DNA from 2 places in the Variovorax endophyticus genome. Region 1 is predicted to be linked to the other one. Evidence: predicted binding sites of a transcription regulator. Region 1 holds the regulator's gene; the other holds the start of a gene.
What was found. Region 1 encodes sigma-54, which starts transcription at its own class of promoters, with help from an activator protein. Its sites were predicted from a motif close to TGGCANGNAANCTGCTTT; they were not measured.
Positions count from the first base shown of each region.

Region 1 (14,296 bases):
CGCGACGGCCTGCAATCGGTCGCGGCCACCATGCCGACGGACCACAAACTGCGCTGGATCGACGCGCTGCACGCCGCCGGCGTGCGCGAGATCGAGGTCGCCTCCTTCGTGCCCGCGAAGCTGCTGCCCCAGATGGCCGACGCGGCCGAGGTGGTGCGCCATGCGATCACCTTGCCCGGCCTCACCGTGATGGCGCTGGTGCCCAACCGCAAGGGCGCGCAGGCCGCGCTCGAGGCCGGCGTGCACAAGCTCACCATGCCGGTGTCGGCCAGCGTGGCGCATTCGCTGGCCAACGTGCGCAAGACGCCGACCGAGATGGTCGAGGAGGTGCGCGCCATCGCCGAGCTGCGCCGCGCGATCGCGCCGCAGGTGAAGCTCGAGGCCGGCATCTCCACCGCCTTCGGCTGCACCCTGCAGGGCCTGGTGCCCGAGGACGACGTGATCCGGCTCGCCGCCCAGTGCATCGAGGCCGGCGCCGACGAGTCGGGCCTGTCGGACACCGTGGGCTATGCCAATCCCGCGCAGGTGCGCCGCCTGTTCAAGCGCCTGCGCGCCGAACTCGGCGCCCACGCCGGCGCGGCCCACATGCACAACACGCGCGGCCTCGGCATCGCCAACTGCCTCGCGGCCTGGGACGAGGGCGTGCGCACCTTCGACGCCTCGCTCGGCGGCCTCGGCGGCTGCCCCTACGCACCCGGCGCCTCGGGCAACGCGGTCACCGAGGACCTGGTCTTCATGTTCGAGGCCATGGGCGTGCGCACCGGCATCGACATCGAGAAACTCATCGCGGCGCGCGCGCCGCTCATGGCCGGCCTGCCCGGCGAACCGGTCTACGGTATGACGCCCGAGGCCGGCCTGCCCAAGGGCTTCGCCCAGGAGAACACCGCCCATGGCTGACACCAATCCGCTGCCCTACGCCGGCGTGCGCGTGGTCGAGTTCACCCACATGGTGATGGGCCCGACCTGCGGTCTGATCCTGGCCGACCTCGGCGCCGAGGTCATCAAGGTCGAGCCGGTCGAGGGCGACAACACGCGCCGCCTGCTCGGCTCGGGCGCGGGCTTCTTCCCGACCTTCAACCGCAACAAGAAGAGCATCGCGCTCGACCTCAAGCAGCCCGAGGGCATCGAGGCCGCGCTGCGGCTGATCGCCACGGCCGACATCGTGAGCGAGAACTTCAAGCCCGGCACGATGAAGAAGCTGGGCCTCGACTACGACACGCTCAAGACCCTGCACCCGGGCCTGATCTACGTGAGCCACAAGGGCTTCCTGCCCGGTCCCTACGACCACCGCACCGCGCTCGACGAGGTGGTGCAGATGATGGGCGGCCTGGCCTACATGACCGGCCGCTCGGGCGATCCGCTGCGCGCGGGCACCAGCGTCAACGACATCATGGGCGGCATGTTCGGTGCCATCGGCGCGATGGCCGCGCTGCGCCAGCGCGAGCTCACGGGCAAGGGCTGCGAGGTGCAGTCGGCGCTGTTCGAGAACAACGTGTTCCTGGTGGCGCAGCACATGATGCAGTTCGCCGCCACCGGCAAGCCGGCGGACCCGATGCCCAGCCGCATCTCGGCCTGGGCGGTGTACGACGTGTTCACGGTCAGGGACGGCGAGCAGATCTTCCTCGCGGCCGTCAGCGACAAGCAGTGGGCCGTGTTCTGCCAGGCCTTCGGCCTCGAGGAACTGGCGGCCGACCCGCGTCTGAAGACCAACAACGACCGCGTGCTGGCGCGCGAATGGATGATGCCGATCCTGCGCTCGCACCTCGCCGGGCGCAGCGCGGCCGAGCTCGCCGCGGTGTTCGAGCAGAACGAGCTGCCGTTCGCGCCCATCACCAAGCCGCAGGCGCTGTTCGACGACCCGCACCTCAACGCCACCGGCGGCCTCGCGCCGGTGCGCATGAACGACGGCCACATGGCCAAGGTGCCGCTGGCACCGTTCACCCTCGACGGCCAGCGGCCCGGCATCCGCCTGCAGCCGCCGCGCCTGGGCGAGCACACCGTCGAGCTGCTGCGCGAAGCCGGCTACGACGACGCAGCGATCGAGGCGCTCCGGCGCCGCCACATCACCACAGGAGACTGATCCCATGACATCCATCCCACGGCGCGGCCTGCTGGCCGGCGCCGCGACCGCGTTCGCCTGCACCCTGGCGCTCAGCGCCTGGCCGGCCCATGCCGACACCGCCTGGCCCGACAAGCCGGTGCGCCTGGTCGTGCCCTACACGCCCGGCGGCGCCACCGACATCGTTTCGCGGCTGGTCGCGCAGAAGCTCGCCGAGGACACGAAGTGGAGCTTCATCGTCGACAACCGCGCGGGCGGCAACGGCAACATCGGCATCGACGTGGTCGCCAAGGCCAAGCCCGACGGCTACACCATCGGCATGGGCCAGACCGCGAACCTCGCGATCAACCCGACGCTGTTCCCGAAGATGCCCTACGACGCGCTGAAGGACGTGGTGCCGGTTTCGGTCGTCGCCGCGCAGCCCGTGGTGCTGGTGGTGCGCGCCGACTCGCCGTATCGCTCGCTGGCCGACTTCGTCGCCGCGGCCAAGGCCAAACCCGGCGAGATCAAGCAGGCGCTGGCCGGCACCGGCACCCTGGGCCACATGGCCGGCGAGGTGCTCGCCAAGCGCGTGGGCTTCAAGGTGCTGAACGTGCCCTACAAGGGCGCGGCGCCGGCCATCACCGACCTGCTCGGCGGCCAGACCGACTGCATGTTCGCGACGCCGCAGGGCGCACTGTCGATGGTCAAGGCCGGCAAGCTGCGCGCACTGGCCGTGACCTCGGCCAGGCGGCTGCCGGTGATGCCCGACATCCCCACCGTGGCCGAGACCTACAAGGGCTTCGAGGCGGTCGACTGGAAGGCGGTGGTGGTGCCCGCGGGCACGCCAAGCGAGATCGTGAAGAAGCTCAACGCCGCGATCGACAAGGCGCTGGCCAAGCCCGCGACCATCGCGCAACTGCAGGCCGAGGGCAGCATGCCGGTGGGCGGCAGTCCCGAGCAGGCGGCGCAGTACGTGCGCGCCGAGCATGCGCGCTGGGGCGCGGCGGTGCGCGAGGCCGGGGTGCAGCCCGAATAGCCGGTTCCCGGGGATGAGCCCGCGCGGCGCCGGGCTTCCCGCCGCCTCTATATAGTTCGGGCGCCATGGACCGCCTGAAGCAGCTCGAATCCTTCGTCTCGGTCGCCACGCGCGGCAGCCTCACCGCGGCCGCCAAGGCCGAGGGCGTGGCGCCCGCGATCATGGGGCGCCGGCTCGATGCGCTCGAGGAGCGCCTGGGCGTGAAGCTTTTGGTTCGCACCACGCGGCGCATCACGCTCACGCACGAGGGCAGCGCCTTCCTCGAGGACTGCCAGCGCCTGCTGGTGGAGTTCGCCAATGCCGAGGCCAGCGTGAGCGCGGGCGGCGTCAAGGCCAGCGGCCACCTGCGCGTGACCGCGCCCGCGGGCTTCGGCCGGCGCCATGTCGCGCCGCTGGTGCCGCGCTTCCATGCGCTGCATCCCGAGGTGACGATCTCGCTGAACCTCAGCGACCGCGTGGTCGACGTGGCCGGCGAGAGCTTCGATTGCGCGGTGCGCGTGGGCGACCTGCCCGATTCCTCGCTGGTCAGCGTGCGACTGGCCGACAACCGGCGCCGCTGCGTGGCCACGCCCGAGTTCGTGCTGCGCCACGGCGCGCCGCGCCATCCGAACGAACTCACGCGCTTCGCCTGCCTGGCGCTCACCAGCGACGCCTCGCAGACGCGCGGCTGGGCCTTCCGCATTCCCGACGACCAGGGCGGCCACGAGCTGATCCACCTGCGGCCCAGCGGCCCGCTCGACTGCTCCGACGGCCAGGTGCTGCACGACTGGTGCCTGGCCGGCCACGGCATCGCCTGGCGCAGCACCTGGGAGGTCGAGGCCGAGATCGACGCCGGGCTGCTGGTGCCGCTGCTCGACGAGTTCGCGGCGCCGCCCAATGGCATCTACGCGGTGTTCGCGGGCGCCAAGCACCTGCCGCTGCGCGTGCGACTGTGGCTTGATTTCCTCAAAGACCAATACGGGCGGCCCGAATTCTGGGGTGGACGGACCTGAGCCGGGCGCGTGGCTGCACAATCTGTTTGCATTTGCAAACCCCACGCGCCCCGACGAAGAGAACGCCACGATGACCCTCGAAGCCATCCTCGCCTACCTGCATCTGCTGGCCATCCTCACGATGGTCGTCTTCATCGCCAGCGAGGCGGCGCTGTGCCGCGTCGAGTGGCTCAATGCCGCGGTGGTCGAGCGGCTCGCGCGCGTCGACATGGTCTACGGCATCGCCGCCGTGGCCGTGCTGCTGACCGGCATCGCGCGCACCCTCTGGGGCGTGAAGGGCACGGCCTGGTACTGGACCAACCCGCTGCTGCACCTGAAGCTGGGCCTGTTCATCGTGGTCGGCGTGCTGTCGATCTTCCCGACCCTGAACTACCTGCGCTGGCGCAAGGCGCTGCGCGCCAGTGGCACGCTGCCGTCGGACGTCGAGGTGAAGAAGACGCGCAAGCTGGTGATGATCCAGGCCCACCTGATCGCCGTGATCCCGCTGGCGGCGGTGTTCTTCGCGCGCGGCTTCGGCAGCAAGTAGTCGCATGGCGAGCGCCGGCATCCAGCTCCTGTTTGCCGGCACGATCTTCGGCAGCGCCTTCCTTCTCTTCCTCGTCCAGCCGCTGATCGCCAAGCAGATCCTGCCGTGGTTCGGCGGCTCGGCCGCCGTGTGGTCGATCTGCATGGTGTTCTTCCAGGTCGCGCTGCTCGCGGGTTACGCCTATTCGGACTGGATCTCGCGCCACCTGCGGATGCGCGCGCAGGCGCTGCTGCATGTGGCGCTGCTGCTCGCGAGCCTGGCCTTCCTGCCGATCGTGGCCGGCGCGCAGTGGAAGCCGGCCGGCGCCGAGGACCCGGCCTGGCGCATCCTCGGGCTGCTGGTGGGCACCATCGGCCTGCCGTATTTCCTGCTCTCGACCACCGGGCCGCTGGTGCAGTCGTGGGTGTCGCGCACGCCCTGGGGCGCGCGCGTGTACCGCTACTTCTCGCTGTCGAACCTCGCGTCGCTGCTCTCGCTGCTGAGCTACCCGGTGCTGATCGAGCCGCGCAGCACGCTGATGCAGCAGGCCATCGGCTGGTCGTGGGGCTACGCGGGCTTCGTCGTGCTCTGCGCGGGCACCACGCTGTACATGGCGCGCCGCTGGAACCACGACCTGCCGGCCGCCGCCGTATCCACCGATGCGCCCGTCGCCGCGCCGCGCCGCATCGACCAGCTGCTGTGGCTCGCGCTGCCCGCGCTCGGCTCCTGGCTGCTCTTGGCCGTCACCAACCACATCACGCAGAACATCGCGGCCGTGCCCTTCCTCTGGGTGCTGCCGCTGTCGCTCTACCTGCTGACCTTCGTGCTGTGCTTCGAGAGCGATCGCTGGTACCGGCGCGGCCTGTTCGTGCCGCTCGCGGCCGCGATGCTGGCGCTGTGCGCCTACCAGCTGCAGGACGGCGCCGGACTCAAGATCCACACCGCGCTGACGATCCACGTGGCGGGCCTGTTCGTGCTGTGCATGTTCCTGCACGGCGAGACCGCGCGGCTGCGGCCCGGTCCCGCGCACCTCACGCGCTTCTACCTGATGCTGTCGCTGGGCGGCGCCATCGGCGGCGTGACGGTCGGGCTGGGCGCGCCCTACCTGCTGCCGGCCTACTACGAGCTCGGCATCGGGCTGGTGCTGGCCGCGCTGCTCGGTGCGCTGGTGCTGCGCGCGCGCTGGCTGCTGTGGGTGCCCGGCGTGGGGCTCGCGGCCTGCTGCGCCTGGCTGCTCTCGGAGCAGGTGCGCAGCGACCACGAGGGGCTGCGCACCCTGGGGCGCAATTTCTACGGATCGATGCACACCTACGACGTGCGGCGCCAGGACCCGCCCGACTACGTGCGCCAGTTCGTCCACGGCTCGATCAAGCATGGCGAGCAGTTCCTCTCGCCCGAGCGCCGCCGCGAACCCACCACCTATTACGGCGCCACCTCGGGCATCGGCCGCGCCATCGAGGCGCTGCCGATCGGCGCGCGCCGCGTCGGGCTGATCGGCCTGGGCGCCGGCACGCTCGCGGCCTACGGGCGCACGGGCGACGTCTACCGCTTCTACGAGATCAATCCCGAGGTGTTCGGCATCGCGGACCGCGAATTCACCTTCCTGCGCGACAGCCGCGCGCGGATCGAGCGCGTGCTCGGCGACGCGCGGCTGGCGCTGGAGCGCGAAAGCGACCAGGGCTTCGACGTGCTGGCGGTTGATGCCTTCTCGGGCGACTCGGTGCCGGTGCACCTGTTGACCGCGCAGGCCATGCAGGTCTATCTGCGGCACCTGCGGCTCGACGGCGTGGTGGCCTTCCACGTCACCAACCACTTCCTCGCGCTCGCGCCCGTGGTGGCCCGCATCGCGCAGTCGCAGGGGCTGCACGCGGTGCTGGTCAGCGACGACGCGGAGGATTCGGCCTGGCTGCACGCCACCGACTGGGTGCTGGTGGCGCGCGATCCGCAGGCGCTGGCGCGGCCGCCGATCGCGGCGGCGGCCCAGCCGATCGCGGTCGACCCGGCCGCGCGGCCCTGGACCGACGACTACAACAACCTGCTGGGCGTGCTCAAGTAACAAAGCCCGCACGAGGCGGGCTTTGTTTACAAAGGTTGCGGAGAAAAGCGGTCTCAGCCCTTGGCGGCGTCCGCCTCGCACTTCTTCATGAAGCTGTTCTTGGCGGCGCCGGCGAGCGCCTTGCCGTTCTTGTCGACTGCCTTGGTGGCGCAGGCGGGGGCGGCGGCGGCCTTGGCTTCCTTCTCGCACTTCTTGATCGAGCTGGCCTTGGCGGCGCCGGCCAGGGCCTTGCCGTTCTTGTCGACGGCCTTGGCTTCGCAGCCGCCGGCGGCTGCGGCGGGGGCCGCCGCGGCGGGAGCGGCCGGGGTGGCGACCTTGTCCTGGGCCTGGGCGGCGCCGAAGGAAAGGCAGGCGCCGAGCGCGATGGTGGAGGCGACCAGGGAAAGGAGCTTCTTCATGGTGTGTGTCCTTGCAAATGGGTTGTGACAGTGGCTGCCCCGCCTCGGGGTTGACCATCGTAACGGCCAAGGTCGACGGTTGGATGACGATCGTCAACTGCGGCCGAGTTTGCCCCCGGTAAAATTCCACGATGCTATTGGTCAAACAGGAGCTGCTCGCGGCGCTCGCGAACACGCTCGAATCCCTCTCCCCCGGCGCCGGCCTCAAGGCCGCGTTCGAGTCCCCCAAGGTCGCGGCCCACGGCGACTTCGCCAGCAATGCCGCCATGCAGCTGGCGAAGCCGCTCGGCCGCAAGCCGCGCGAACTCGCCGAGGAACTGAGCGCCGCGCTGCTCGCCACCCCCGCCTTCGCCCAATGGGTCCAGGCGGTCGAGATCGCCGGCCCCGGCTTCCTCAACATCCGCCTGAAGACCGCCGCCAAGCAGCAGGTGGTGCGCGAGGTGCTCGACGCGGGCGCCGCCTTCGGCCAGCGCCCGGCCACCGGCGAGAAGGTGCTGGTCGAGTTCGTCTCGGCCAACCCCACCGGCCCGCTGCACGTGGGCCACGGCCGCCAGGCCGCGCTCGGCGACGCCATCTGCAACCTGCGCGCCTCGCAGGGCGAGCAGGTCTGGCGCGAGTACTACTACAACGACGCCGGCGTGCAGATCCAGACCCTGGCCAACAGCACGCAGCTGCGCGCGCGCGGCTTCAAGCCCGGCGACGCCGAATGGCCGAGCGGCGAGAAGGCCGCGGCCTACAACGGCGACTACATCGCCGACATCGCGGCCGACTTCATCGCGAAGAAGACCGTGAAGTCGGAGGACCGCGAGGTCACGGCCAACGGCGACATCGAGGACCTGGACGCGATCCGCGAGTTCGCCGTCGCCTACCTGCGCCGCGAGCAGGACCTGGACCTGCAGGCCTTCCGCGTGCGCTTCGACCAGTACTACCTCGAGTCCAGCCTCTACACCAGCGGCCGCGTCGAGCGCGCGGTGGCGCAGCTGGTCGCCGCGGGCAAGACCTACGAGCAGGACGGCGCGCTGTGGCTCAAGTCGACCGACTACGGCGACGACAAGGACCGCGTGATGAAGAAGCAGGACGGCACGTACACCTATTTCGTGCCCGACGTCGCCTATCACATCGCCAAGTGGGAGCGCGGCTTCCACAAGGTCATCAACATCCAGGGCACCGACCACCACGGCACCATCGCGCGCGTGCGCGCCGGCGTGCAGGCCGCCAGTCAATTTGAAGGGTGGGGCATCCCCGAGGGCTACCCCGACTACGTGCTGCACACCATGGTGCGCGTCACCAAGGGCGGCGAGGAGGTCAAGATCAGCAAGCGCGCCGGCAGCTACGTCACGCTGCGCGACCTGATCGAGTGGACCAGCACCGACGCCGTGCGCTTCTTCCTGCTGAGCCGCAAGCCCGACACCGAATACACCTTCGACGTCGACCTGGCCGTGGCGCAGAACAACGACAACCCGGTGTACTACGTGCAGTACGCGCATGCGCGCATCTGCTCGGTGCTCGCGGCCTGGGGCGGCGATGCGGCCGTGCTGCAGGGCGTCGACCTGTCGCCGCTCGAGAGCCCGGCGGCCCAGTCGCTGATGTTGCTCTTGGCCAAGTACCCCGAGATGCTGAGCGCCGCGGCCAAGGATTTCGCGCCGCACGACGTCACCTTCTACCTGCGCGAACTGGCGGCCACGTACCACAGCTACTACGACGCCGAGCGCATCCTGGTGGACGACGAGGCGGTGAAGCTGGCGCGCCTGGCGCTGGTCGCCGCGACCGCGCAGGTGCTGCACAATGGCCTCGCGATCCTCGGCGTCACCGCGCCGCGCAAGATGTGAACCCCCTCACCATGAAGAAGACAACCAGACAACGCGGCAACATCGTCATCGGCCTGATCATCGGCCTGGTGCTCGGCCTGGGCGTCGCGCTGGGTATCGCGGTCTACGTGACCAAGGTGCCGATCCCCTTCGTCACCAAGACGCAGCGCGGCGGTGCCGAGCAGGACGAGGCCGAGGCGCGCAAGAACCGCGACTGGGATCCGAACGCCCCGCTGGCCGGCAAGCCGCAGCAGCCCCGTCCCGCGGCCGCCGGCCCGGTCGGCGCGCCGCCTTCCGGCGACAACGCCAATCCCGCCACCGCCGCGGTCTCGCCCGGCACCCCGCCGCCCACGGCGCCGGTGCCGGTGGTGGTCGCGCCCAAGCCCGCGCGGCCCGCCCCGGTGCCGGCCGAGGCCAATGCGCTGCCGCCCTCGAACGATCCGCTCGGCGACCTGGCCCGGGCGCGTGCCGGCAGCGTCGGCGGCAGCACCACGGTGGCCGCCGCCCCGTCGTCGAGCAGCGGCAATGCCGCGGCCGCCACCGGCTCCGGCGGCGCCGATCCCTTCATGTACTTCGTGCAGGCCGGCGCCTTCCGCACCACCGAGGACGCCGAGGCGCAGCGCGCCAAGCTCTCGCTGATGGGCGTCGAGGCCCGCGTGACCGAGCGCGAGCAGGCCGGCCGCACCGTCTACCGCGTGCGCGCCGGTCCGTTCAACAAGAAGGACGACGCCGACCGCCTCAAGGAACGGATGGACGGCGCCGGCCTCGACTCGGCGCTGGTGCGCGTCCAGCGCTGAGCGCCGCCCGGGCCGGGGAGGGCACCATCCGGTGGTGGCCTTTCCCGACAACGGTCATGGTTTTTCTTTAAGCTTCGCCGCGGTCCGCGCCGCCCCCGGTTTCCCGGAGCCCCGAGCACCGCGCGCGGGAACTCCGCTTCACCGGCCCGGCTCAGTCTGCCGTCTATCAACTGGAGATCTCTTTCCCATGAAACGTCGTGATTTCTCGCTGGCCGCCGCCGCCGGTTCGCTCGGACTGCTGGCCCACCTGCCGGCGCAGGCCCAGGCCCGCGCGCCCAAGGCCGGCACCGAATACCTCGTGCTCGACAAGCGCGTGCCGGTCGATGCGCCGGCCGGCAAGATCGAGGTGATCGAGTTCTTCTCGTACAACTGCCCGCACTGCAACGACTTCGAGCCCGCGCTCGAGGCCTGGGCCAAGAGCAAGCCCGCCGACGTGGTGCTGCGCCGCGTGCCGGTGCCCTTCGTGGGCAACGATGTCGAAGCCAAGCAGCGCCTGTACTACGCGCTCGAGGCAATGGGCAAGGTCGACGAGTACCAGCCCAAGGTCTTCAGCGCGATCCACGCCCAGCGCCAGAACGTCAACGGCGACGCCAACATCGTGACCTGGGCCGAGAAGAGCGGCCTCGACGCCGCGAAGTTCAAGGAGCTGTTCACCTCCTTCGGCGTGGCGAGCAAGGCCAAGCGCGCCTCGCAGCTGACCGACGCCTACAAGGTGGCCGGCGTGCCCGCGCTGGCCGTGGCCGGCCGCTGGTACGTGGACGGCGAGACCGCCGGCAACATGAACAAGGCGCTGGCGGTCACCAATTTCCTGATCGGCGAAGCCCGCAAGGGTTGATTTCGATTTCGTGGCCGCCGGGAGGCCGGGCCCCATCGAGGGTTCCGGGGCGGCCGGGCCGTCATTCGGCCGGTCGGCAGAACGCGGGGCGATCCCGCGGGGTGCCGTGCCCGGGTTCGCCGCCCCGGGGCTTTTTCATCCGCGCGCATGGGTCTGGCGCGATGGGCCGCATACAATGCAGAGCAAGTTTCGTGCCTCTATGACATCGCACTCTCACCCCACCTCCTCCCTTCGCCGCACCGGCCGCCTCGTGCTGGCCGCGCTGCTGGTGGCCGGCTCCGCCGCCACGGCCCTGGCCGAAACGGCCGACCGGACCAAGCCGATGAACATCGAATCCGATTCGATGCGCTACGACGATCTCAAGCAGACCAGCGTCTTCACCGGCAACGTGGTGGTCACCAAGGGCACCATCATCATCCGCGGTGCGCGCATCGACGTGCGCCAGGACCCCGAGGGCTACCAGTACGGCGTGGTCACCGCGGCGCCCGGCAAGCTCGCCTATTACAAGCAGAAGCGCAACGGCAACGGCGACGAGTGGATCGAGGGCGAGTCCGAGGTCATCGAGTACGACAGCCGCGCCGACAACGTCAAGTTCATCCGCCGCGCCGTCATGCGCCGCCTGGTCGGCGCCACGCCCAACGACGAGAGCAGCGGCGCGCTGATCGTCTACGACCAGAGCAACGACACCTACACCGTCAACGGCTCGACCGTGCCGCCGAACGCCGGCGTGTCGGCACCGGGCGGCGGCGGCCGCGTCAAGGCCATCCTCACGCCGAAGTCGGCCGCGCCCGCGGCACCGGGCGCCTCGGCCCCGGCCACGCGCCGTCCCGCGGCCCCGGCGCCCACGCCGGCCCCGGGCGCCGGCCTGCGCCCGAGCACCACGCTCAGCGGCGAAGCGGAAGAGCGCAAGTGATCGAAGCCGCCGGAACCCAGGAAGCCAACGGCGTGCCGGGCAGCCGCCTCGTCGCGCGCGGCCTGCAGAAGAGCTATGGCAGCCGCAAGGTGGTCAAGGACGTCTCGCTCGACGTGCAGAAGGGCGAAGTCGTCGGACTGCTCGGCCCCAACGGCGCCGGCAAGACCACCTCGTTCTACATGATCGTCGGGCTGGTGCGCGCCGACGCGGGCGAGATCTCCATCGACGGCGAGCCCATCGCCCACATGCCGATCCACCGCCGCGCGCGCATGGGCCTGAGCTACCTGCCGCAGGAAGCCTCGATCTTCCGCAAGCTCACGGTCGAGGAGAACGTGCGCGCGGTGCTCGAGCTGCAGCGCGAGCCCGACGCCAACGGCCGGCCGCAGGCGCTGTCGAAGCAGCGCATGGAAGAGCGCCTGTCGGAACTGCTGGCCGACCTGCGCGTCGACCACCTGCGCGATTCGCCCGCGCTCGCGCTGTCGGGCGGCGAACGCCGCCGCGTCGAGATCGCGCGCGCGCTGGCCACCCAGCCGCGCTTCATCCTGCTCGACGAACCCTTCGCCGGCATCGACCCGATCGCGGTGATCGAGATCCAGCGCATCATCAGCTTCCTGAAGGAACGCGGGATCGGCGTGCTCATCACCGACCACAACGTGCGCGAGACGCTGGGCATCTGCGATCACGCCTTCATCATCAGCGACGGCCATGTGCTGGCACAGGGCACGCCCTCGGAGATCGTCGACAACGCCGAAGTGCGCCGGGTCTACCTGGGCGAGCACTTCCGCATGTGATGACCCTCGCGCCAGCCATTTCCTGAGGGCATGAAACAAGGCTTGTCGCTGCGCGTTTCGCAGCATCTCGCGCTGACGCCTCAGCTGCAGCAGTCGATCCGACTGCTGCAGCTCTCCACGCTCGAACTGAGCCAGGAGGTCGAGCAGATGCTCGACGAGAACCCCTTCCTCGAGCGCACCGCCGAGGAAGCCGCGCGCGAGGAATTCGGCCTCGACGCCGCCGACACGCCCGCGCCGCGCGAGGACACCGAGCGCGAGGCCGAGAGCGACTACGCGGGCGCCGCGCCCTCGACCTCGACCACGTCCACCGAGACCGCCTCGTCGTCCGAGGCCGAGCCGGCCCTCGACTCGCCCGAGCGCGAGCCCGACTGGGAAGGCGACGGCACCGTCGACATGGCGCCCGACGACAGCGAGTGGGGCAGCGACGCGCCCGCGCGCAACAACAGCAGCACCGGCGACGACGAGCGCGCCGATGCCACCGAGCTCGCGCGCAGCCAGGAATCGCTGCAGTCCTTCCTGCACCGCCAGGCGCTGAGCCTGCGGCTCAACGAGAACGACAGCGCTGCGCTGCGCTTTTTGATCGAGTCGCTCAACGACGACGGCTACCTCGAGGATTCGCTGCCGGCGCTGGCCTCGGGCCTCGCGGGCGACGACAACGACCAGTTCGACGAGCTGGTGCACCACTTCCAGGTCGCGCTCGGCCTGCTGCAGAGCCTGGAGCCCGCGGGCGTGGGCGCGCGCGATCTCGGCGAATGCCTCGCGATCCAGCTGCGCGCGCTGGCCGACGAAGACGAGACCGAGGAAGAAGAGCTGGTGCGCAAGACCGCGCTCGCCATCTGCAAGCAGCCGATGGAGCTGCTCGCGCGGCGCGACTTCAAGCGCCTGGCCACGCTCACGCGCACCAACGAGGAACTGGTGCGCTCGGCGCTGCAGGTCATCGCGCGCCTGGAGCCCAAGCCGGGCCGCCGCTTCGTCGACGTCGAGCGCAACATCGTCATTCCCGACGTGATCGTCACCAAGACCGGCCGCGGCACCAACGTGAAGTTCCGCGTCATGCTCAACCCCGAGGTGATGCCGCGGCTGCGCGTGCACGACATCTATGCCGGCGCGCTCAAGTCGCACAAGGGCGAGGGCAGCCAGGCGCTGTCGCAGCGGCTGCAGGAGGCGCGCTGGTTCATCAAGAACATCCAGCAGCGCTTCGACACCATCCTGCGCGTGAGCAACGCCATCGTCGAGCGGCAGAAGAGCTACTTCGTGCACGGCGAGCTCGCGATGCGCCCGCTGGTGCTGCGCGAGATCGCCGACGAGCTCGGGCTGCACGAATCCACCATCTCGCGCGTGACCACCGCCAAGTACATGGCCACGCCCTTCGGCACGGTCGAGCTCAAGTACTTCTTCGGCTCGGCGCTGGGCACCGAGACCGGCGGCAATGCCTCGAGCACCGCGGTGCGCGCGCTGATCAAGCAGTTCGTCGGTTCGGAGAGCGTGAAGAAGCCGCTGTCGGACAGCCAGATCTCCGAGATGCTCAAGGAGCAGGGCATCGAGTGCGCGCGCCGCACCGTCGCCAAGTACCGCGAGGCGCTGCGCATCGCGCCCGCCAACCTGCGCAAGGCCCTGTAGAAAGCCGCCGATGGCCCGACGCCTGCTGTCTGGGCTCTGGATGTCCGCCCTCGCGGCCACGCTGCTGGCCGCCGGCTGCGCCTCGTTGCCCGACGAGGCCCCGCGCACTCCCACCAAGGCCATCGCCGTGTCGAAGGACACCGCGCTCGGGCGCATCGCGCTGGCCGCGCAGCCCGACCCCGACCTCAGCGGCTTTCGCCTCATGCCCGGCGGCGACTTCGCCTTCGACACCCGCATCCAGCTCGCGCGCCGCGCCCAGCGCACGCTCGACGTCCAGTACTACCAGATCGAGAACGACGAGACCGGCCGCTACCTGCTGCGCACCCTGCGCGACGCCGCGCAGCGCGGCGTGCGGGTGCGCGTGCTGATGGACGACCTCTACACCGCGGGCGAGGACGAGCTGCTGCGCGGCTTCGCGGCCACGCCCAACGTCGAGCTGCGCCTGTTCAACCCCTTTCCGGCCGGCCGCGGCAGCCTGCTCGCGCGCTTCACAGCCTCGCTGTT
Region 1 is NZ_JAHUTH010000005.1:267,078-281,373, reverse strand. It holds gene KV106_RS09210 (hydroxymethylglutaryl-CoA lyase) at 1-897, shown strand, start outside; gene KV106_RS09205 (CaiB/BaiF CoA transferase family protein) at 890-2,080, shown strand; gene KV106_RS09200 (Bug family tripartite tricarboxylate transporter substrate binding protein) at 2,085-3,077, shown strand; gene KV106_RS09195 (LysR family transcriptional regulator) at 3,143-4,069, shown strand; gene KV106_RS09190 (DUF2214 family protein) at 4,140-4,595, shown strand; gene KV106_RS09185 (spermidine synthase) at 4,600-6,630, shown strand; gene KV106_RS09180 (hypothetical protein) at 6,684-7,028, opposite strand; gene argS (arginine--tRNA ligase) at 7,160-8,857, shown strand; gene KV106_RS09170 (SPOR domain-containing protein) at 8,869-9,633, shown strand; gene KV106_RS09165 (thiol:disulfide interchange protein DsbA/DsbL) at 9,821-10,468, shown strand; gene lptA (lipopolysaccharide transport periplasmic protein LptA) at 10,668-11,381, shown strand; gene lptB (LPS export ABC transporter ATP-binding protein) at 11,378-12,172, shown strand; gene KV106_RS09150 (RNA polymerase factor sigma-54) at 12,203-13,792, shown strand; gene KV106_RS09145 (phospholipase D family protein) at 13,803-14,296, shown strand, end outside.

Region 2 (14,296 bases), on a different contig from region 1:
GGGCGCATCACGCTCGAGACGCCCGAGGAGTTCGCCCAGTGGCTGGCCGAGGGCCAGCGCGCCGATGCCGAGCGCGAGGCGAAGAAGGCCGCGCGCAAGCAGCAGCGCAAGGGCGGCAAGGCCGCGGCCGCCGAGGACGACGCGGCCGCCTGAGGCGCCTTCCCGGGCGCCCGGCCATCCCTTGGCGCGGCCGCGGTGCGCGCTGTCGCCGACGCAACTGCCGCGCGCGTTCCGGTCGCGGGCGCGACGGGCCGGCCGGGGGCCGCTTCGTAGAGTGGACTCGACCCATTCCGGTCGACAAGGAGAGTCCCCCTCTCGAAGGAGCATCCGATGCTAGACACCATCCAGGCCGTGAACCGATCGGCCGCATTCAACCGCTGGGCCGGCTTCGAAGTCGTGCGCGCGGAACAGGGCGAGGCCGAGCTGCGCATGGCATGGCGCGAGGCCGACATGGGCCAGTACGCCGGCTTCCTCCATGCCGGCATGATCGGCGCGCTGCTCGACACCGTCTGCGGCTTCGCGGCCGCCACCGTGGCGGGCCGCGTGCTGGCCTCGCACTTTTCGGTCGACTGCATCGCGCCCGCGCTGGGCCGCGCCTTCGTGGCGCGCGGGCGCGTCGTGAAGGCCGGGCGCAAGCAGGTCTTCACCGCCGCCGAGCTGTTCGGCGAGGCCGAGGACGGCACGCTGAAACTGGTGGCCACGGGCAGCACGATCCTGGTGCCGGTCGAGGACAAGGGCTGAGGCCTTCAGCGCGCGGCCGTCAGGGCCGCCGCGGGCGCCGGCCGCGGCGCCCGCTTTTCCCGCATCGGCAGGCCGAACAGCGGCCGCAGCCAGCGCACGCGGCGGATCAGCGCGTCGTTGAGCAGCCAGCAGCCGCCCAGCGTGGCCGCGAGGATCAGCGCCGGCTCGAGCACCGGGCCGAGCGCCAGCGGCGCCAGCCGGACGATCGCCAGCACGATCAGCGTCTGGTGCAGCATGTACCAGGGATAGACCGAGGCATTGGCCCAGCGCAGCCAGGGCCAGGGGCGGTTCAGGTGGCGGTGGCCATGGCCGAGGAGGGTGGCGACCGCGGCCCAGAGGTAGAGCGAGCGCAGCACGGCGTTGACCTCGTCGGGCACGCGGCCGGCGCCCAGCGTGCGCGCCGCGATGTAGGCGGCGACCACCGCCACGGCCAGCGCCAGCGACACGCGGCGCAGCCGCTCGAGCTCGCGCCAGATGCCGCTGTCCGCGCCCATCCAGTAGCCGTAGAGGAAGACGGTGAAGTAGATGCTGTGCAGGAAGGGGTCGCGCACCAGGTCGTGGGTCGGCGGGTAGTGCGGCGCCAGCAGCAGCGTGAAGGCCGCGAGCGGCAGCGCGGGCACCAGCAGCAGCCAGCCGCCGCGCAGCCCGTTGAAGGCCCGGCGCAGCGCCTGGCCCGCGGCCGAGCGCCACAGCGGCAGCGTGAGCGCCACCGCGGCCGTGTAGACGAACAGGTACGGCAGGTACCAGAGGTGGTTCCAGGTGATGCCGAACTCGGCGCCCGCGAAGGCGCCTTTCGGCCAGGGCTGGCTCATCGGCAGGTAGCGCGCGAGGAAGGCGCCGAAGCCCGGCGCCACCAGACCGTTGGCGACGCCCTCGGCATAGGCCTGGTACGGCACGACCACCGCCATGCCGAAGGCCAGCGGCAGCATCAGACGCAGCCCGCGGCCGCGCAGCAGCGCCGCCGTGCCCTGGTGGCGGCTCAGGAAGGCCAGCGAGACGCCCGAGATCAGGAACACCAGGTCCATGCGCCACAGGTTCAGCAGCCGCATCGGCCACTGCAGCCACTCGGCCGCATGCGGGCTCTTGAGGTGCCACGGCCAGTCGGCCACGTAGTACATCGCCACGTGGTAGACGATGACGAGCAGGAAGGCGAGGGCGCGCAGGGCGTCGATGTCGTGGCGGCGCTCGACGGCGGGCGGTGGGGTGGCGGGCATGGGGGGCTCCTGACTGCAAAGGCGGCCATGGTCGAGGCGCGATGCCGCCGCGGCGCGCCCCGGGGACGGATCGCCGGCACTTTGTGACGAGCGGTGAGCCCGCTGGGACGAAACCAGGGGAGAAAACCGCCCCCTGGGCCGCCCCTGTCGCCCCATTCGCCACGCGGATCGCGACAATCGCCGGCCATGGCCGGCCCGCGCAAAGACCTCTACCACCGCTACGAGCCGATCCGCCGCTACGTCGAGGTCGGCTTCTGGATCGTCGTGATGGCGCTGCAGGCGCTGTTCAACACCATGGTGGCGATGGTCGACGCGCGCTCGCGCGCCGTGCCGCGCGAGACCTGGGAGATCGTGGTCTGGGAGGGCTCGAGCCACCTGGTCCTGCTGCTGCTGGTGCCGGCCATCGTGGCGCTGGAGCGCCGGCTCTCGCCGCTGGCCTCGCTGGCGCCCGGCAGGCTGGCGCGCTACCTGGCATGGCACCTGGCGGCCAGCGTGGTGTTCAGCGGGGTCCACGTGATGGCGATGTTCGCGCTGCGTTCGCTGGCCTATGCAGTGGCCGGCGAGCACTACGCCTTCGGCGGCTGGGCCGCGCAGTGGGGCTACGAATACCTGAAGGACGTGCGCGCCTACGTCTCGATCGTGTTCGGGATCTGGGCCTACCGGATGTTCATGCTGCGCTGGCAGGGCGAGGCGCGGGTGCTCGACGCGCCGGACGAGGCACCGGAAGCGTCGCCGCAGCCGGCGGATGCCGCGCCCGCGCAGCCGCCCGCCGAACCCTCACCGCCCCCGGCGCCCGCGCGCCCCGAGCGCTTCCTGGTGCGCAAGCTGCGGCGCGAATTCCTGATCGCCGCCAGCGACATCGACTGGCTGCAGGCCGAGGGCAACTACGTCGGCCTGCACGTCAATGGCCACGACTACCTGCTGCGCGCCACCCTGACCGATTTCCTGACCCAGCTCGACCCGGCGCTGTTCGTGCGCGTGCACCGCAGCCATGCGGTCAATCTTTCGCGGCTGCGCGAGATCGAGCCGCTCGACGGCGGCGATGCCCGGCTGCACATGCACGACGGCAGCACCGTGCCGTGCAGCCGGCGCTACCGCGAGGCCCTGCGCGGCGCGACGGCCTCCTGAACCGCCGCGGGGTGCCGCCATGCACCGTCAGGCGGCATCCGTTCCGGTGCGCCGTGCCTGCCCACCGGGCTCGTTGAGCCCCATCTCGGCCCGTTTCGCACCATTGACGAGCTTGTGGGCACCATTTTTGCTTCATTGGCCCGCCGTCCTGCTGAATTCAGGTGCGGCGCACCAAATCAATCCAAAAACCAGCAAGAAGCTCCAATGGACGCACTCAAACAGGGCGCAGACGCGCTGTTCATCCTTCTAGGCGCGATCATGGTGTTGGCCATGCATGCGGGGTTCGCCTTTCTCGAACTCGGCACGGTCCGCAAGAAGAACCAGGTCAATGCGCTCGTGAAGATCCTGGTCGACTTCTCGGTCTCGACCATCGTCTACTTCCTCGTCGGCTACGGCGTGGCCTACGGCACCCATTTCTTCGTCAGCGCCACCGAGCTGTCGGCCAGGAGCGGCTACGACCTGATGAAGTTCTTCTTCCTGCTGACCTTCGCGGCCGCCATCCCGGCCATCATCTCGGGCGGCATCGCCGAGCGCGCCAAATTCTGGCCGCAGCTGATCGCCACCGCCGTCATCGTCGGGCTGGTCTATCCCTTCTTCGAGGGCATCGCCTGGAACAAGCACTTCGGCATCCAGGACTGGATCGCCTCGGTCACGGGCCATGAATTCCACGACTTCGCGGGCTCCGTGGTGGTGCATGCCGTGGGCGGCTGGCTCGCGCTGCCGGCCGTGCTGCTGCTGGGCGCGCGGCGCAACCGCTACCGCGGCGACGGCTCGCTGGCCGCGCATCCGCCGTCGAACATCCCGTTCCTCGCGCTCGGCGCCTGGGTGCTGTGCGTGGGCTGGTTCGGCTTCAACGTGATGAGCGCGCAGACCATCGACAAGATCTCGGGCCTGGTCGCGGTCAATTCCGTGATGGCGATGGTCGGCGGCACGCTGGTGGCGCTGGCCATGGGCAGGAACGACCCCGGCTTCGTCTACAACGGCCCGCTGGCCGGGCTGGTGGCGGTGTGCGCGGGCTCCGACCTGATGCACCCGATTGGCGCGCTGGTGGTGGGCGGCGTGGCCGGCGCCATCTTCGTCGCGATGTTCACGCTGACGCAGAACAAGTGGAAGATCGACGACGTGCTCGGCGTCTGGCCGCTGCACGGCCTGTGCGGCACCTGGGGCGGCATCGCGGCCGGCATCTTCGGCACCCAGGCGCTGGGCGGCATCGGCGGCGTGAACCTCGGCGCGCAGCTCATCGGCACCGCCATGGGCGTGGTCTGGGCGCTGCTCGGCGGCGCCGTGGTCTACGGCGTGCTCAAGAAGACCGTCGGGCTGCGGCTGTCGCAGGAAGAGGAATTCGACGGGGCCGACCTCTCGATCCACCACATCTCGGCGACGCCGGAGCGCGAAGTCAACTGGTGAACGGTTCGCGGTGGGGGCGGCTCAGCACTTCTGGAAGCGCGGGCACTCGGCCACCGCGCGGATCGCCACCACCGTGTTCTCGCCGTCGAGCCGGCGCGAGAGGAATTCGACCGGCGTGCCGTCGGCGATGTCGGCCGCGAGCCTGCGGTCGGCCAGCCTGAAGGTCTGGGTGGTGAACGGGATCTTCGAGCGCGGCGGGATCTTCAGGTGCAGGTACAGCTTGCCGCCGGACTCCTCGTGCGAGGACATCAGGCGCGCGCGCGTGTAGACGGGGTCGGTCTTCGTTTCCTGCGCGGCGGCGCCCGCGAGTGCGAGCAGGGCCGCGGCGGCCAGGGCCAGGCGGGACAGCGGCGGGAAGGGCATGTGCGAACTCCTCGTCGAAGGTGGCGGAAACGCCATTGTCGAAGCGCCAACCTTCGGCCAAGCCAAAGATGCGTTCGCCCGCGCGCGCCACGCGACCGCGCTTCGGCACAATCGCGCCCCCGGCAAGAACACGGAGGACGGGAGATGGCGAACGACACGATCGAGATCCGGCGCTTCGATGTCCATGCGGACGACGCGTCCGAATGGGCGCGCTTCCACAGATACCGGCGCATCCGCGACGAGGAGCTGCACCCCGGCGAGCCGCAGGCCGCCGATGCCGATTTCGAGCACGACGCGCGGCGCCGCATGCCCTTCTTCGAGGCCGAGCGTTTCGTCGCGCGTGAGGGCGACGAGCTGGTCGGCAACATCATCCTCTGGCGACGCCGGCCCGACGCACCGAACAGCGAGCCCTTCGCCTTGCACATGGAAGCCTGGCTCGGCGTGCTCGGCGCGCACCGGCGCCGCGGCATCGGCAGCCGGCTGCTGGTGCCGCTGCTGGCCTTCATGCGCGAGCACGGCAAGACCGTCGCGACGATGAACACCTTCTACCCTCCGGGCCATGCCTTCCTCGAAGCCTCGGGCGCGGTCCTCAAGCACCGCGTGGTCGAGAACCGCATGCGGATCGACGGCCTCGACGCGGACGAGCTCGCACGCTGGAAGGCGCAGGGCACGGCCGGCGGCGCGCTGCATTTCGAGATCCATCCCGGCCGCACGCCGATGGAGCGCCTGGCGCAACTGCTGGCGCCGTTCTCGGACCTCTTCAACGACATGCCGCTCGGCGAACTCGAGCTGCCGCCCGCGCGCTACGAGCTCGACGGCTACGCCAACTGGTACCGCGAACTCGACCGCAGCGGCGGCGAGCACCACCTGGTGCTGCTGGTCGACACCGACGGCACGCTGGCCGCGATGTGCGAGGCGCACTGGGACCCGCGCACCCCCGACCGCCTGCACCAGCGCCTGACCGGCGTGGCGCGCGCCTGGCGCGGCCGCTCGCTGGCCAAGGCCGTGAAGGCCGCGATGCTCGACAGCGTGCGCGCGCTGCATCCCGAACTGCGCACCGTCGTGACCTACAACGCCGAGGCCAATGCGCCGATCCTCGCGATCAACCGCCGGCTGGGGTTCGAGGTGCATCGGCGGCAGGGGGTCTATCAGCTGGGGGTCGAGGCGCTGGCCGAGTGCCTGGCGCGGCGCGGGGAATCGTCGGCCTGAAGCGCAAATTGCGCCGATACGCTTCAAATTTGAAGCGTATCGGGCCGGAACCGGCGCCCAGCAAGAACGCGCCGCCTGTAGCAAACTCGCGCGACCCCGATCCCGCCCGAGCCGCCACACCCCACCATGACGCAATCCCCACCCGCTCTCGAAGTCCTCCCGCGCGACCTCTCCGCCTACCGCCAGGGCAATGTCGGCGTCGACTACGTGCACCGCTTCGAATCGGGCAAGCCCGGCCCGCACGTGCTCATCAATGCCCTGACCCACGGCAACGAGATCTGCGGCATGACGGCCGCCACGCACCTGCTCGACCATGGCGTGCGGCCGAAGATCGGCACGCTCACCGTGAGCTTCGCGAACATCGACGCCTACGAGTCCTTCACCGAAGCCGCGCCCTACGACAGCCGCCAGATCGTCCACAACCTCAACCGCATCTGGTCGCCCGAGTGGCTCGATGGCACCGAGGACAGCCCCGAGCTGCGCCGCGCGCGCATCCTGCGGCCGGTGGTCGAGGCCGCCGATCACATCCTCGACATTCATTCCACCAGCCAGCCGGTGGTGCCGTTCTGGGTCTACCCGTCCTTCGAGCGCAATGCCAGGGTGGCGATGGCCATCGGCCGGCCGCCCGTGCACCTCGTGATGCCCGACGGCCTGGGCTCGGGCACGCCGCTGATCCAGTACGGCAGCCATGGCGGGCCCGACGGGAAGGGCGTGGCGATGGTGGTCGAGTGCGGCCAGCATTTCCTGCGCTCCGCCTCCGACCTCGCCACCGCCGTCACCTACGACTTCCTTGCCTACTTCGGCCTGGTCGACAAGGACCCGGCCGCCCCCGCGCCCGAGCCGCAGCGCCGCTTCAAGCTGCTGCAGACGCACGTGATCCAGAGCGAGGACTTCGCCTTCGTGCGCCCGTTGATCGGCTTCGAGACCTTCGCCAAGGGCGAGCTGATCGCCACCAACGGCCCCGACGAGATCCGTGCGCCGGTCGACGACTGCACCGTGTTCATGCCCGCGCAGCGCGTGATCGTGGGGCGCGAGGCGCTTTACCTGACGCAGCCGATTTGAGACGAGCCAGGGCAGCGTCGTGTGAGGCCGCGGGCGTGGTGGGGTCGAGGCAGGCGGCCGTGAAGCCCGACCGCTCCGAACTCATGCGCGTGCCTTCGAAATCGTCTTGCCCCGGCAGCGCGGATAGTTCGCGCAACCCCAGAAGCTGCCGTCGTTCTTCGCCGAGGGGCGCTCGACCATCTTGGTCCCGCAGCTGGCGCAGGTCGGCCGCCAGTATTCGCCCTCATAGGCGACTTCGAGCAAGGCGACCTGCTGCGCGGGCGTGCGCTGGCCGATGAGCTTCAGCAGCGCCTCGCCATCCTGGACATGGATGCGGTTGGCCTTGGCGAAGGCGATGGCATCGCTCGAGAACCTGGAGCTCGTGACGTAGGTGCCGCTCTTCAGGCCGTGCGAGGTCATCACGCCGAGGAATTCGCGCAGCTCCTTCACACCCACCGGCCGGTTCTGCCAGTGCTTGCACTGGACGATGCGCGGCTGGTCGCTGTGTCGGGACTGCAGCCAGATGTCGACACCGCCGTCGGCACCATGCGACTGGCTTCGGGTGGCGAAGCCCGCCTGCGCGTAGAGCGCTTCGCATACCGCCTCGAAGCGCCGCCATTCGATCTCGGCGAAGACGGCGGCGCTCCATGTCGCCGCGGCCTGGCTACCGGTATCTCGCCGGGGGTAGAGCGGCGACGCGGCACCGGTGTCGAGCACGGGCTCGGTCCGCGCGCGGGAGGCCGAGGCCGGATCCGCCTCGGGTGCACCGGCCGCCTTGACCGCCCGATCGATGAAATGGTGGAGCGCCAGCAGCACAGCGCCGACGGCCAGCGCGGCCCAGCCGGCGGGCCGAAGTGCGGCGCCCAGGCCGGCCAGCATCGGACCGCGCAGGAACATCGGCACGACCAGCAGGAGAAGCAGGCCGACGAGCACCGCGGTCCAGCCCTTGCCCGCCAACTCCCGGCGCGCCCGCTCGCGACGTCGGTCCTGGCGCTTGGATCGGGCCATCTGCGCTGCCTCGCCGCTCAAGCCGCCAGCGCACTGCGCGCCGGAATCTTCTCGAAGCAGTGGTTGCACAGCGACTGCTTCACGAAGGCCGCGTGCGTGGTGTCGACCGGCTTCTTGCAGTGCTCGCACATGAAGGCCTCGCCGACCGCGAGCTGGAATTTCTGGAAGAAGGCATCGCTCAGGTGGATGCGGCGGATGTCGCGGATGTCGTCGCGCACCTTGAGGTTCTCGAGGGTGTTGTTGTCGAGCGCGGTGCGCGTGATGTTGAGGTGGTTGTAGCAGCCGTAGTCGATCGAGTAGACGTTGAAGGTCTCGCCCGCCATGTCCTTGTGCGAGTAGCCCTTCTTGCGCAGGTGCAGCACGCGGAAATCCACCAGCCCGAGGATGTGCGGATTGGCCGAGTACTTCTCGCTGATCATGAAGTGGCTCGAGTTCTTGCCGACCACGATCTCCTGCACGATCTTCTCGAGCAGGTTCTTCTCGACCGAGTGCTCGTCGACCTGCTTCTTCTTGTCGGTCTCGTACCAGCCCGAGGTGGCGGCGCGCACGTTCTTGATCGAGATGTGCTTGGACCCCGAGCTCTTGAACTGCGCGTACGAGTGGATGAAGAGGTTGATGAAGTCGCGCGGGATGCCCGCGCTCGCGATCAGCAGTTCGCCCAGCGCCTTGTTGGTGAGGAAGGCGTTGATGAAGGCGTCGTTGTTCTTGCGCGAGGGCAGCAGCAGTTCGTCCGAGAGGCTGGGGCTGTGCTGCTCGAGGTGCTTGCACAGCAGCTGGTTGAAGAAGTTTCGGGTCTTGGCCTTGTCGATCTCGAACACGTAGCGGTTGTCGAGCTGGTAGCCGAAGATGTCGCCGCCGTCCTCCAGGCCGTAGAACTTCTCGTCGGTCTTGTGGCCGAGGTCGGTGCGGTTCGGGATCGCGGCGATCTTGAAGCTGAAGCGGCTCGCGATGAAGGACTTCTTGACCAGTTCGGCCAGGTGCTTCTGGGCCGAGTTCGGGATCTCGGACCATTCGTCGATCAGGCAGAAGACGCGGTTCAGTTGCAGTTCCTCGCTCAGCTCCTGCAGCAGGTTCGCGATGTCGAAGACGCTGATGAACTGGTCCTTGAGCCTCGACTCCTGCGACTTGGTCTGCAGGCTGCCCGAGGCCTGCAGCTCGGGCGCCTTCGAGAGCTTGAGCGAGGCGCCGGCCTGCGCGATCGACTCGACGGCGAGGGCCGTCTCCTTGAGCTTGTTGAGCGAGCTGCCGTCGAGTTCGCGCTGGATGGCCTCGAGCCGGTGCTGCAGCTGGCGCTCGGCTTCGGCGTCGAGCGGATCGCGGCGCAGCGGGATGATGTCGTCCCGGCCGTGGATGGCGCGCAGGTTGCTCGAGAACGCGTTCACCAGGCTGCGGATGATGTTCTTGAACAGGATGACCGCGTACTGCTCCCAGCTCAGGCCGTCGGCCTCGGCATGCGGCAGGATGGTGCGGGCATCGATGTAGACCGCGATCCGGCGCGAGGCCGCGAAGTCGTTGTTGATCTTCTCCTGCAGCGCCTTCAGCAGATGGGTCTTGCCCGAGCCGCGGCGGCCGTAGATGACCTGGTTGTTGAGGTTGTGGATGTCGTGCAGCGCGTCCTCGCCCACGTACAGGCCGAGGTAGCTCTGGTCCTGGATGTTCTCGGCGCGCAGCGCGTTCGAGAGCGTCGCGACGGCCTTCTGGATCTGGACGTCGCTGATGGGCATGGCATTGCCGGTCCGGGGCGCGCTGGTCGTGTTCTTCTGCATGAGGGCTGGTGCAAGTGAAACGGACCGGCGCGCGTCCCCGAGATGGGGCCTCCCGGCGCGCGGTCTGAAAACGAATTGTTACTTGCGTCGAGCGCCTTGCCAACAGAGGCGCCCCGGCCCGGACCGCCGGCGAGGTGCCGGCGCAACGTTCAGGCGGAAATGAACAGCGCCGGATCGACCATGGCGCGGTTGAGCATCACCGACCAGTGCAGGTGCGGGCCGGTCACGCGGCCGGTGGCGCCCACCGCGGCGAGCTTGTCGCCGGTCTGGAGCACGTCGCCGACCTTCACGTCGACGCGGCTCAGGTGGCAGTACATGGTCAGCAGGCCGCCGCCATGGTCGAGCCAGACGGTGCCGCCATTGAAGAAGTAGTCGCCGGTGTCGATGACCTTGCCCGGCAGCGGCGCGAGCACCGGGGTGCCGGTGCCGGCCGCGATGTCCATGCCGCTGTGGGGATTGCGCGACTGGCCGTTGAACACACGGCGCAGGCCGAAGGAGCTGGAGCGGCGGCCGGGCACCGGCACGCGCATCTGCAGCGCGGCATCGGGGCGCAGTTCGGTGCGGGTGGCGGTCACGGTGGCGAGGTGGTCGCGCTCGCGCTCGTAGCGCGCCTGGTCCTCGGGCGAGAGGTCGACGGTGCGCGGCGCCACGTTCAGGCGCTGCTCGCGGTACTGCTTGGGCGCGATGCTGTAGCCGAGCTGGCGAGGCGCGGCATCGGGGCGGGCCTGCACCGAGATGCTGGCCTCGCCGGGTTCGGCCGCGAGCGGAATGCCGACGAGGGCGGTCCATTCGATGGCGTCGCCGAGTACCAGCACGGGCTGGTTGCCGTCGCCGCCAGTGGTGGCCAGCGGGCGCGCGGCCGCGGGGCCGAGCGACAGGCGCGCGATGCCACCCGGGACCTGGGAGGCGCGGGGCCAGACTTCGGGGGGCTGGGGCTTGGCGCCGCCGGCCTTCTTGGTCGCCGCCGTGGCGGGCAGGGCGAGCAGGGCGGCGGTGCCGATCAGGAGCGTGCGGCGGGTGGAGAGCGGAGCATGAAGGATGCGTGACATGGGCCGCATTGTGGCGGCATGGCCCGCGCCCGGTTGTCGGAAAGCACCATGTAAAACCGGGGCACGCGGCCCCGGTTCGTGATGCGGCGAGAGCGCCGGGGCCTACTTGCCCCAGCTGTCGCGCATGCCCGCCGCGCGGTTGAACACGCGCTGCCCGGCGGCGGCCGCCTTGGCGTCGAGCACGAAGTAGCCGTGGCGCTCGAACTGGAAGGCCGCCTCGGGCTTTGCGTCGGCGAGCGAGGGCTCGACATAGGCCGCGCAGACCTCGAGGCTGTGGCGATTGAGCTCCTCGAGCAACTCGCCGCTGCCCGGGTTGGCTTCGGCGAACAGCCGCTCGTAGAGCCGCACCTCGGCCTGCACCGCGTCGGCCACGGCCACCCAGGTGATGTTGCCCTTGACCTTGATCGCGTCGGCGCCCGGGGTGCCGCTCTTGGTGTCGGGCACCAGCTTCGCCTGCACCTCGATGAGCTTGCCCTCGGCATCGCGCGTGGCGCCGGTGCACTCGATGACGTGGCCGTACTTGAGCCGCACCTTGTTGCCGGGGAACAGGCGGAAGAAACCCTTGGGCTGGACGTCCTCGTAGTCGGTGCGCTCGATCCAGACCTCGCGGCCCAGCTTGAAGGCGCGCTTGCCGAGTTCGGGATGGTGCGGATGGATCGGTGCCGAGCAGTCGTCGAGCGCAGCGTCGCCACCCATGAGTTCGCCCCAGTTGGTGATCACCAGCTTGACCGGGTCGAGCACCGCCATCGCGCGCGGCGCCACGGGGTCGAGGGTGTCGCGCAGCGCGGCCTCGAGCGCGGCGTAGTCGATCCAGCCGCCCGACTTGGTGGTGCCGCTGCGTTCGCAGAACAGGCGCAGCGCCTCGGGCGTGTAGCCGCGGCGGCGCAGGCCGGCCAGCGTGGGCATGCGCGGGTCGTCCCAGCCGTCGACGTGCTTTTCTTCCACCAACTGGCGCAGCTTGCGCTTGCTGGTGAGCACGTGCGTCACGTTGAGGCGCGCGAATTCGTACTGGCGCGGGTGCGGGCTGGCGATCAGGCCGCCTTCGGCGAGGCGGTCGAGCAGCCAGTCGTAGAACGGGCGCTGGTCCTCGAACTCGAGCGTGCAGATGCTGTGGGTGATCTGCTCGAGCGCGTCCTCGATCGGGTGCGCGTAGGTGTACATCGGGTAGATGCACCACTTGTCGCCGGTGTTGTGGTGCGTGGCCCGGCGGATGCGGTAGAGCGCCGGGTCGCGCATGTTGATGTTGGGGCTCGCCATGTCGATCTTGGCGCGCAGGGTGGCGGCGCCGTCGGCGAGCTGGCCGTCGCGCATCTCGCGAAAGCGCGCGAGATTCTCCTCCGGCGTGCGGGTGCGGTAGGGGCTGTCGGTGCCGGGCTTGCCGAAATCGCCGCGGTTGGCGCGCACCTCCTCGGCCGACTGCTCGTCGACATAGGCCAGGCCGGCGCCGATCAGGTATTCGGCCGCGCGGTACATGAAGTCGAAGTAGTCGCTCGCGAAGTACTCGTGCGGCTGCATCACGCCGGGCGCGCTGGGGCGGTCGGCCAGGTAGGTCTCGTAGCCGAGCCATTCCACGGCGTCGCGGATCGAATCGACGTACTCCTGCTCTTCCTTTTCGGGGTTGGTGTCGTCGAAGCGCAGGTGGCAGACGCCGCCGTACTCGCGCGCGAGCTCGAAATTCAGCCAGATGCTCTTGGCGTGGCCGATGTGCAGGTAGCCGTTGGGCTCGGGCGGAAAGCGCAGGCGGACCCGGGCCGGATCGCTCATGCCATGGGCGTGGTGCTCGGCATCGCCCGGGGCCCCGCCCCAGCGGCGGCCGGCGTAGGCGCCCTGGGCGAGGTCGTTTTCGATCACGTGGCGCAGGAAATTGCTGGGTGCGGCGGGTGTTTTTGCGACGTCTTTGTCGGTCGGGGAGGTCATCGACGCATTCTAATTAGGGGACTCTTCAGGTTACCTTTGGCAACGCTCTTCACAATGTGGCGGGCAACCACTTTGCATTTGGCGCGTTCAATACGTACATGGGCAGCGAATGCCCACCCTACAAGGAGTCCAACATCATGAGCGTCACTCGTTCTACCTTCTTCAAGTGGGCCGCCGCAGGCGTCGTCGCCGCCGGTGCCCTGTTCGCGGCCACCTCGGCCAGCGCTCGCGGCGACGTGAGCTGGTCCATCGGCGTCGGCGTTCCCGGCGTGTCGGTGGGCGTGGGCGCCCCGGCCTATTACCCGGCGCCGGTCTACGCGCCGCCGGCCCCGGTCTACTACGCGCCGCCCCCGCCGGTGTACTACCGCCCGCCGCCGGTCTACTACCGTCCGGCCCCGGTGTACTACGCGCCGCCGGCCTACTACGGCCCGCGCTACTACGGTCGCGGTTACTACCGCGGCCATGGCCACTGGCGCTGAAATGCAACGTTAGACGTGAGCAAATGAAAAAGCCGGTTCCTCGGAGCCGGCTTTTTCTTTGGGCGACGCACCGGCCCGGATTTCACATGGCGCGAAAAAGATGGGCGTAGAGCCGGCTGACCGGGATCCGCTCGGGCCGCCCGCGCAGGTCGAGGGAGAGCTTGCCGGCCTCGTCGCGGTGCACCGCCTCGATGGCCGAGGCGCGCACGACGACCGCGCGGTGCACCTGCCAGAAGGTCTGCGCATCGAGCTGCGGCAGCAACTGCTTGAGCGGCGTGCGGATCAGGTATTCATGGTCCGCGGTCAGCACCCGCAGGTACTTGTCGGCGGCCTCGAAATACAGCACCTCGTCGATCGGCACCATGCGCACGGTGCTGCCGCCGGCATCGCTGGCGGCGATCATGCGCAGCGGCGCGGCCGAGGGTTCGGGCAGCGGCGCGCCGGCGCCACCCGCCGCCGCCAGCACCTCGCGCCAGCGCGCGAGCGTGCGGTCCAGCGCCTCGTCGGGCGGCGCTTCGGCCGTCGGCCGCGCGGCCAGCGCCTGCTTGAGCCGCGCCACCGTCTTGCGCAACCGATAGGGCTGCACCGGCTTCAGCACATAGTCGATCGCCTGGGCTTCGAAGGCGCGGGCCGCGTACTCGTCGTAGGCGGTCACGAAGACCAGCTGCGGCATCGGTGCCTCGTCCGCGGGCCAGGCATCGGCCAGCTCGGTGGCGGCGCCCAGGCCGTCGAGGCCCGGCATGCGGATGTCGAAGAACAGCACCTGCGGCAGCAGCCGCAGCGCCTCGCGCACGGCGCTGCGGCCGTCGCCCGCGATGGCGGCGATCTTCAGCTCGGGCCAGGCGGCGGCCAGTTCGGCCTTCAGCGCCTGCGCGAGCAGCGGTTCGTCCTCGGCGATCAGCGCGGTGGGGGAGGTGGCAGTGTTCATGGCGTGGGGGAGGCGGCCGGCGCATCGCCGGTGGAGGAAGCCTGCA
Region 2 is NZ_JAHUTH010000050.1:4,597-18,892, reverse strand. It holds gene ylqF (ribosome biogenesis GTPase YlqF) at 1-153, shown strand, start outside; gene KV106_RS38170 (PaaI family thioesterase) at 331-741, shown strand; gene KV106_RS38165 (acyltransferase family protein) at 747-1,955, opposite strand; gene KV106_RS38160 (LytTR family DNA-binding domain-containing protein) at 2,142-3,083, shown strand; gene KV106_RS38155 (ammonium transporter) at 3,288-4,490, shown strand; gene KV106_RS38150 (hypothetical protein) at 4,512-4,853, opposite strand; gene KV106_RS38145 (GNAT family N-acetyltransferase) at 4,998-6,062, shown strand; gene KV106_RS38140 (M14 family metallopeptidase) at 6,189-7,124, shown strand; gene KV106_RS38135 (restriction endonuclease) at 7,206-8,111, opposite strand; gene KV106_RS38130 (ORC-CDC6 family AAA ATPase) at 8,129-9,877, opposite strand; gene KV106_RS38125 (M23 family metallopeptidase) at 10,027-10,926, opposite strand; gene KV106_RS38120 (glutamine--tRNA ligase/YqeY domain fusion protein) at 11,029-12,843, opposite strand; gene KV106_RS38115 (hypothetical protein) at 12,981-13,322, shown strand; gene KV106_RS38110 (LytR/AlgR family response regulator transcription factor) at 13,405-14,250, opposite strand; gene KV106_RS38105 (sensor histidine kinase) at 14,247-14,296, opposite strand, start outside.
Region 2: the regulator sigma-54 is predicted to act here: its motif matches at 3,200-3,217, upstream of KV106_RS38155 (ammonium transporter).